Regions from separate parts of the Kribbella sp. CA-247076 genome, predicted to be linked through region 1. Evidence: riboswitches for the same ligand, from Rfam matches in the RefSeq annotation. Region 1 holds a riboswitch; the other holds the start of a gene.
What was found. Region 1 has a riboswitch for S-adenosylmethionine ahead of ACQPYZ_RS14520 (aminotransferase class V-fold PLP-dependent enzyme). Riboswitches for the same ligand answer to the same signal wherever they lie in the genome.

Region 1 (4,134 bases):
TTGGTGAGCTCACGCCCCTCGAGCACCGGCGAGTCGTACGGCTTGACGGTCGGCTCGCCGTCCTCTTCCTCGGCGGCCGCCTTCGCCCGGCGCTCCTTGCGGGTCAGCCGGACGGTGTCGTCGGTCGGCGCGGCCGCCACCGACGGCGCGTCCTCCGGCAGCGCCGTCCGGCCCATCAGTACGTCGAAGGCCGCGCGAACGCGGAGCGGGATCGCGTAGACCGGGGTGCCGGTGATCACCAGGGCGCCGAAGATCGAGAGCAGGACGAGCAGCGGGGCGGCGACGTACTGCGTGAGCAGGTCGGACAGCAGCGAGGAGACGACGTACCCGATCGCGCCGCCGGCGTCCTGCAGCGGGCCGTCGGCCGGGTTGCCGGGACGCGGCAGGCCGTTGGCGATGTGGACCAGGCCGAGGATCCCGAGCGAGACGGCGGTCCAGCCGATCACCTGGCGACCGGCCGGGCCGTTGCGGTCCGGGTGGCGCAGGGTGCGGAGCGCGATGAACAGCAGCATCAGCGGGACGGCCCAGCCGAGCATGCCGACGCTGCCGCCGACGACGGTCCGCAGGCCGTTGCCGACGGCCCCCGGCAGGTCCCACCAGATGGCGGCGGCCACGACGACCGCCAAGCCGATCAGGAACAGGCCGGCGCCGTCGCGGCGGTGCTCTGGATCGAGGTCGCGGGCGCCGTTGCCGATCCCGCGGACCATGCTGCCGAGCAGGTGCGCGATACCGATCCAGACCTTCACGATGCCCCGGCCGAGGGCGATCATGGCGGCCGCGAACGGGCCCGGTCCGCTGTTTTTGGGCGTGCTGGTCCGCGCGGCGGTGGAGCCACCGCGCTTCGCGCTCTGCCCACGCTTCTGGGCGCCTGACGGACGGGAGCGTCCACCAGCAGCCGACCGGGCCGTACTCGGCCGGTTGGCTGCCGACTTCTGCGCCCGCGCCGGGGAAGACGTGCGGGTCGCCATGCTTAGCAGGCTACCCCGATTACCTCTCGAGTCACACGTGTCACACGCCGATCACGCTGCCCCATCCGTAGCGTCACGACGACGCCACCGCATCAGGTGCCAGAGGACGACGTACCCTCCGACCGCGGCCAGACCGCCGAAGACAAGCCCGGTCAGGGCCAGCCGCAAAGCGGTCTCACCGGCGAGTTCCTCGGCTCGTCCGACCTGTACGGCGGCCCCGGCGACACCCGCCGCGGTTGTGCCGGCGAGTACGACGTACCGAACCGAGGACGGCACCTGGTCGGTTGGATTCAGTGGCGCGGTCCGGCGGTACCAGCGGTAGAGCCAGATCGCCAGGATCAGGCAGCCGCCGACCGTGCTGACGTACTGGAGGACGCGGTTGACGTCCCAGGTGGCGGTCACCTCGGCGCGGAAGAAGTCGGGGAACCGGCGGACGAAGTAGCCGTCGCCGTGGGTGAAAGAATCCCAGACCACGTGGGTGAGGGCGCCGAGGACGGCGGAGACGGTGGTCCAGAACAGGACGATGATCGTGAGGCGCGGCGGGACAGGGAGACGGGCAGCGACACCGGCGGGAGCGAGGGCTGCGAGTGGGCGCCTGATCAGCAGGTGGAAGACCGTGAGGAGGATCAGCGCGATCAGCGGGTCGAGCCAGAAGGCCGACGAGAACTCGTGGGTGAGGGTCAGCGTCAGGCTGCCGTGGATCTGCTGGGTCGCGAAGCGGTAGAGCGGATCGAGATACAGCAGGTCCGGCGCCACCGCGCCCGCGACCAGTGCCGAGGCGACCAGCGGGCGCCGGGCGAGTGGCAGGACGGCGGCCGGGTGCGCGAGCGTGAACGGCATGGGCCGGAGCTTAGAAGCTCCCAAGGTCGTCGCCAGAGGCAACAATCAGGCGTCGTGCCGTCGAGCAGCTCCGGTCGACGTCAGGCGTCCGGTCGACATCAGTCGTCAGGTGACGTCAGGCGTCAGCGTCAGGCGTCAGGCGCCGGTCGTGCCGTCGAGTTGTTCGCGGAGGAGGTCGGCGTGGCCGCAGTGGCGGGCGTACTCGCCGATCAGGTGGATGTAGATCATCCGGAGCGTCGACTCCGTGCCCTTGAAGGTGAACCGCTCGTCGAGCGAGCGTCCGGCCGCGGCCTCGTCGGACAGCTTCCACTCCGCGATCAGCCCTTCGTACTCCGCTTCGGCGCGCGCGGGATCGATCAGCTCGAAGTCCGCGTCCTTGCCGAGCTCGGGCGGAAAGACGGGGTCGGCCGGTTCGGTGGCGAAGTGGATCCGGAACCAGATCCGCTCCACCTTGGTCAGGTGCCGGATCAGCCCGAGCAGCGACAGGTTCGAGGGCGGCGACGGCCGCTCCGCCAGCTGTTCCGCGGTCAGGCCGGCGCACTTGAACAGCAAGGTGGTGCGGTAGAAATCCAGGTACCCCCGGAGCAGCTCGGACTCGGGCGCCGTCAGTGAACCGTCCGGGCGTTCGACGGCAGGTGCTGTCCAGGTCATGCGTTCCTCACTCGAAATCTGTCCACGATGTGTTCGCCAATCTCATCACATGAGATAGGCGCTGGCGTACCCCGTATCCCGTTCGTTACCGTCTTCGGCAGGTCATGAGTGCCAGCGCCAAGCCCCGGCTCGCTGGCCGGCAACCCTCCTCCGCGGTGGGGTGCCCCGGGTGAAGACCAGGCCGTGCGGATACCCCGTTCGGCAAGTGCGGACTTCCTGGGAGCAGCAGCATGTCGATCCTCTCCATCCTCGAGCCTGCCAGTACGACGACCCCGCGGCCCACCACCGCCCGGCTCGCGACCGGCAGCATCCCCGCCACCGTCGGCTCGGACCTGCTGGTCCCGCTGGCCGACGGCCGCGTCACCGACTACGCCAACTTCGACCACGGCGCGAGCGCTCCGTGTCTGGAGTCGGTCCGCGCCAGTGTCGAGGCCGCGCTGCCGTCGTACGCGTCGGTGCACCGTGGCAACGGGTACGCGTCCCGGATCACCACGCAGTGGTACGAGCGGGCGCGCGCCGAGGCGCACGCCTTCGTCGGTGCCCGCGCCGACGACCAGGTGATCTTCACCCGGCAGACCACCGACGCGCTCAACCTGCTCGCGCACACCCTCCCGGCGGACGCGACCGTGATCGTGTTCGAGTCGGAGCACCACGCCGCGCTGCTCCCCTGGCCGGCCGAGCGGACCGTCCGCCTCAAGGCCCCCAGAACGCCGAACGATGCCGTGAGCACCGTCGCCGACGCGCTCCGGAACGCGCCCGAGGGCCCGCGGCTGGTCGTCGTGACCGGCGCGTCCAACGTCACCGGTGAGATCTTCCCGGTCGCGGAGATCGCCGCCGTCGCCAAGGCCCACGGCGCCCGGGTCTGCCTGGACGCCGCACAACTCGCGCCGCACCGGCCGGTCGACATCGCCGAGCTCGACGTCGACTGGGTCGCGCTGTCCGGCCACAAGCTCTACGCCCCGTACGGCGCCGGCGCGCTGATCGGCCGCGCCGACTGGCTGGACGCCGCCGAGCCCTACCTGTACGGCGGCGGCGCGACCACCGCGGTCACCGACGATCTCGTGGTCTGGGCGACCGGCCCGGCGCGGCACGAGGGCGGCTCCCCCAACGTGATCGGCGCGATCGCCCTCGCCTCGGCCTGCGCCGCGATCAGCAAGCACCGGGACGCGATCGAGCAGCACGAGCGCAGCCTGCTCGCGCGGCTCCGTACCGGTCTCGCGCAGATTCCCGGCGTGACGACGTACTCGATCTTCGGCGCGGACGCCGACCGCGTGGGCACGGTCTGTTTCACCGTCGCCGGGCTGACCTCGACGCTGGTGTCGGCCGCGCTGAGCGCCGAGTACGGGATCGGTGTCCGGGACGGCAAGTTCTGTGCGCACCCGCTGGTCGGTCACCTGCTCGCCGACTCCCCCGAGCACGGCACCGCCGTCCGGGCGAGCCTCGGCCTCGGGACGACCCGGGAGCACGTCGACCGGCTCGTCGACGCCGTACGGACGCTGGCCACCAGCGGACCGCGGACGGAGTACGAGGAGTCGGCGCACGGCTGTCAGCCGGCCGACGACCCCCGCGACCTCCAGGCCCCGCGGATCTGGTGACCCACCCCTCCTACTGCTCAGGAGGAACCAGACCGACGTGCTCAGGTGGCACGAGACCTACGTGGTGAGCAGCGAACGCC
Region 2 (4,134 bases), 1.8 Mb from region 1:
ACGATCGACGGAGACGGCCTCTACCTGGTCGCGGGGCTGGCCCTCCTGCTCGGTGCCGTCCTGCCACGACTTCTCCGCCGGTACGCCGTTTCCGCGCCGATCGCATTCGTCGGCGCCGGACTGTTGCTCGGCCTGGCCGTGGACCGGACCAAACTGAGCCCGATCGAGGAGCCCGAGCTCACCAAGCACCTGGCCGAGCTGACCGTCATCGTCGCGCTGATGGGCGTCGGCCTGGCGATCGACCGGCCGATCAGCCTGCTCCGGTGGAGTGTGACCTGGCGACTGCTGTTCGTCGCGATGCCGGCCTGCGTAGCGGCGCTGACCGGCATCGGCTGGTTGCTCGGTCTCGCGCCGGCGACGGCCCTGCTGGTCGCCGCCGTCCTCGCGCCGACCGACCCGGTGCTCGCCTCCGACATCCAGGTCGGCGGGCCGACCACCGGCGACGGCGCCGAGCCGGAGGAGGACGACGAGGTCCGATTCGCGCTGACGTCCGAGGCCGGACTCAACGACGGACTCGCGTATCCGCTGGTGTACCTGGCCGTCTTCTCGGTCACCAAGGCGCACTCGACGGTCGAGTGGCTGGGCTGGCACCTGATCGGCAAGTCCGTGATCGGTGTGGCGATCGGGCTCGGTGCGGGTTGGCTGCTGGGCAAGATGGCGTTCAGCGCGCCGTCGAAGAGCTTCCGGCTGGCGGACTCGCGGGAGCCGGTGCTCGCGCTGGCGATGACGCTGGGCGTCTACGGGCTCGCCGAGGTGCTGCACGGCTACGGGTTCCTCGCCGTCTTCGTCGCCGCCCTCGCGCTCCGGGCGGCCGAGCGCAGTCACGACTTCCACGCCGAGCTGCACAACTTCATCGGCGAGCTCGAGCACATCCTGACCTGGGTCATCCTGCTGCTGCTCGGCGTCGCGATCACCGGTGGTCTGCTCGAACCACTGACACTGGCCGGCGTGGCCATCGGCGTACTGCTCGTGTTCGTCGTCCGGCCGCTGATCGCGTGGCTGTCGCTCGCGGGCTCGGAGCTGCACCGCTCCGAGAAGTGGATGACGGCGGCCTTCGGGGTGCGCGGCGTGTCGTCGATCTACTACCTGGCGGCGGTCGGTGCGACGTTCGCGACCGACCTGCCGTGGTTGTGGGCGACGGTCGGCTTCACGATCGTGCTGAGCGTCGTTGTTCACGGCGTCGCGGCGACGCCGGCGATGCAGCTGCTCGATCTCCGCCGCGACCGGGCTTCCTGAGCGCCCCGGCGGGCGGCTCGGCGCCGTGACGGACGGCCGTGGCGGCGTGGATCCCGGCTGCGAAGTCCTTCAGTCCCTTGAACATGTCTCCATCGTCCGGGCTGCCGTCCCGGCGCAGAAGTGGCACTGAAGACGACTACCGCTAAGATTTTGACATATGAGTCAGCGCACCGTGTCAGTGCTCGCGTACGACGGGATGACGGCGTTCGAGGCCGGGATCGTGATCGAGGTGTTCGGGCTGGCCTGGCCGGACATCGACCAGCCCTGGTACGAGCTGAAGGTCTGCACCGAGACGCCGGAGCCGATCCGGGTGCTCGGCGGCGCGACGCTCAGCAGCCCGCACGGCCTGGACGAGTTCGCGGCCGCGGACACCGTCGTCATCCCCAGCGTCGCCGACCCACGCGGCGAGACCTCACCCGAGCTGATCGCCGCGCTCCAGCGCGCACACCGCCGCGGTGCGCGGATCGTCTCGATCTGCTCCGGCGCGTTCGCGCTCGCCGCGGCCGGCCTGCTCGACGGCCGCCGAGCGACCACGCACTGGCGGTACGCCGACCTGCTGCGCTCCCGCTACCCACAGATCGTCGTGGACCCGGAGCCGCTCTACACCGACGAAGGCGACGTACTTACCAGTGCGGGCTGTGCAGCCGGGCTGGACCTGGCGTTGCACCTGGTCCGCAAGGACTACGGCGCTGCGGTGGCGAACGCGGTCGCCCGTCGCCTGGTGATCCAGCCGTACCGGTCCGGCGGGCAGGCGCAGTACATCGAGTCCCCGGTGCCGCCCGACCCCGACGACACCGCGGTGGCCAGGAGCCTCGGCTGGGCGCTCGAACATCTCGCCGAGCCCATCGGCGTACCCGATCTGGCCCGGCATGCCGGCCTGTCGCCGCGGACGTACCTGCGGCACTTCACCAAGGCGACCGGTACGACGCCGGCGAAATGGCTGATCGCCCAGCGGATCCAGGCGGCCCTGACCATGCTGGAGACCGGGGACGCGCCGGTGGAGGAGATCGCGGTGGCGGCCGGATTCGCCACCCCGGTGACGTTCCGGCACCACTTCGCGAAGCAGGTGCACACGTCACCGTCGGCGTACCGGCGGACCTTCCGGGCCCGGCAGGGCTGAGATCCGCTGTCTCGGATGATGGGAACCGCAGACACCATATGGACCCGATTGGGTAATCTCGGGGGAGCTCATCCAGAGGGACTGAGGGAAACGGCCCGTTGACGTCCCGGCAACCCTCCCCGTCGAGACCCCGTCCGGGGCGACCTCACGAGGGAACGGTGCCAAATCCGTCCCGCGCCGAGATCCGGTGTCCGGGGAAGATGAGAGGGGAACCTCACTCATGAGCCTGACCGCCGCCACCCCCACCCTCCGCGAAGGTGCCTTCGGCAACGGTACGCACCTGAGCTGTCGCGCCTGTGGGGCGAAGTCGCCGCTCGGTCCGTTCTACGCCTGTACCGAGTGCTTCGGTCCGCTCGAGGTCGGGTACGACTTCCCGACGATCACCCGCGAGCACATCGAGGCCGGCCCCAAGAACATCTGGCGCTACCAGCCGCTGCTCCCCGTCCCGGCCGACGTGGCGAGCTTCCCGAACACCGAGCCCGGCTACACCCGGCTGATCGACGCCGGCAACCTCGCCCGCGAGCTCGGCCTGCGCAAGCTGTGGGTGAAGGACGACTCGGGCAACCCGACGCACTCCTTCAAGGACCGCGTCGTCGCGTCCGCCCTGAGCGCCACCCGCGAGCTCGGCATGAAGGTCTTCGCCTGCCCGTCCACCGGCAACCTGGCCAACGCCGTGGCCGCGGCCGCCGCCCGGGCCGGCATCCGCTCGGTCGTGTTCATCCCGCACGACCTCGAGCGTCCGAAGGTGATCACCACGGCCGTGTACGGCGGCACGCTGGTCGCCGTCGAGGGCAACTACGACGACGTGAACAAGCTGGCCTCGGAGATCGCCGGCGAGGAGGAGGGCTGGGCGTTCGTCAACGTCAACGTCCGCCCGTACTACTCCGAGGGCTCCAAGACGCTGGCCTTCGAGATCGCTGAGCAGCTCGGCTGGCGGCTGCCGCAGCAGATCGTCGTCCCGGTCGCCTCCGGCTCCCAGCTGACCAAGATCGACAAGGGCTTCACCGAGCTCGGCAAGCTCGGCCTGGTCGACGCCACCGACTACAAGGTGTACGGCGCGCAGGCCACCGGCTGCTCGCCGGTCGCGCAGGCCTTCCGGGACGGGTACGACGTGGTGAAGCCGGTCCGCCCGGACACGATCGCCAAGTCGCTCGCGATCGGGAACCCGGCCGACGGACCGTACGTGCTGGACGTCGCCCGCCGTACCGGTGGCGCGATCGAGGACGTCAGCGACGACGAGGTCGTCGAGGGCATCCAGTTGCTGGCCCGGACCGAGGGCATCTTCACCGAGACCGCGGGCGGGGTGACGGTCGCGACGCTGAAGAAGCTGGTCGAATCCGGTCAGCTCGACCCGGACGCCGAGACGGTGATCATCAACTCCGGCGACGGGCTGAAGACGCTCGACGCCGTGGCCGACCGGGTCGGCCCCAAGGTGACCATCCCCGCGTCGTACGACGCCTTCGTGAAGGCAGGCCTGCAGTGAGCGTGAGCGTTCGTGTCCCGACCATCCTGCGGCCCTACACCCAGGGCGCCTCGTCGGTCAGCGCCGAGGGCGCGACGCTGAGCGAGGTGCTCGAGTCGCTGGACAGCTCGTACCCGGGCATCAAGGGCCGCGTGCTCGACGAGTCCGGCGAGCTGCGCCGGTTCGTCAACGTGTACGTCGACAACGACGACGTCCGGTTCGCCGACGGCCTGCAGACCTCGATCAAGGACGGCGGCGAGGTCTCCATCATCCCGGCGGTCGCCGGCGGCTGACATCATGACCGGATGCGCGCGGT

Region 2: linked by a shared signal. The riboswitch ahead of thrC (threonine synthase) and the one ahead of ACQPYZ_RS14520 (aminotransferase class V-fold PLP-dependent enzyme) in region 1 are both predicted to bind S-adenosylmethionine.

What each region holds. Positions count from the first base shown of each region.
Region 1 is NZ_CP192051.1:3,060,321-3,064,454, reverse strand. Features, by position in the region: gene ACQPYZ_RS14535 (DNA translocase FtsK 4TM domain-containing protein) at 1-968, opposite strand, end outside; gene ACQPYZ_RS14530 (DUF4184 family protein) at 1,020-1,808, opposite strand; gene ACQPYZ_RS14525 (DinB family protein) at 1,944-2,459, opposite strand; SAM riboswitch class IV at 2,560-2,673, shown strand; gene ACQPYZ_RS14520 (aminotransferase class V-fold PLP-dependent enzyme) at 2,690-4,054, shown strand; gene ACQPYZ_RS14515 (prolyl oligopeptidase family serine peptidase) at 4,065-4,134, opposite strand, start outside.
Region 2 is NZ_CP192051.1:1,211,859-1,215,992, forward strand. Features, by position in the region: gene ACQPYZ_RS05770 (cation:proton antiporter) at 1-1,236, shown strand, start outside; gene ACQPYZ_RS05775 (GlxA family transcriptional regulator) at 1,394-2,356, shown strand; SAM riboswitch class I at 2,422-2,563, shown strand; gene thrC (threonine synthase) at 2,577-3,839, shown strand; gene ACQPYZ_RS05785 (ubiquitin-like small modifier protein 1) at 3,836-4,111, shown strand; gene ACQPYZ_RS05790 (zinc-dependent alcohol dehydrogenase family protein) at 4,124-4,134, shown strand, end outside.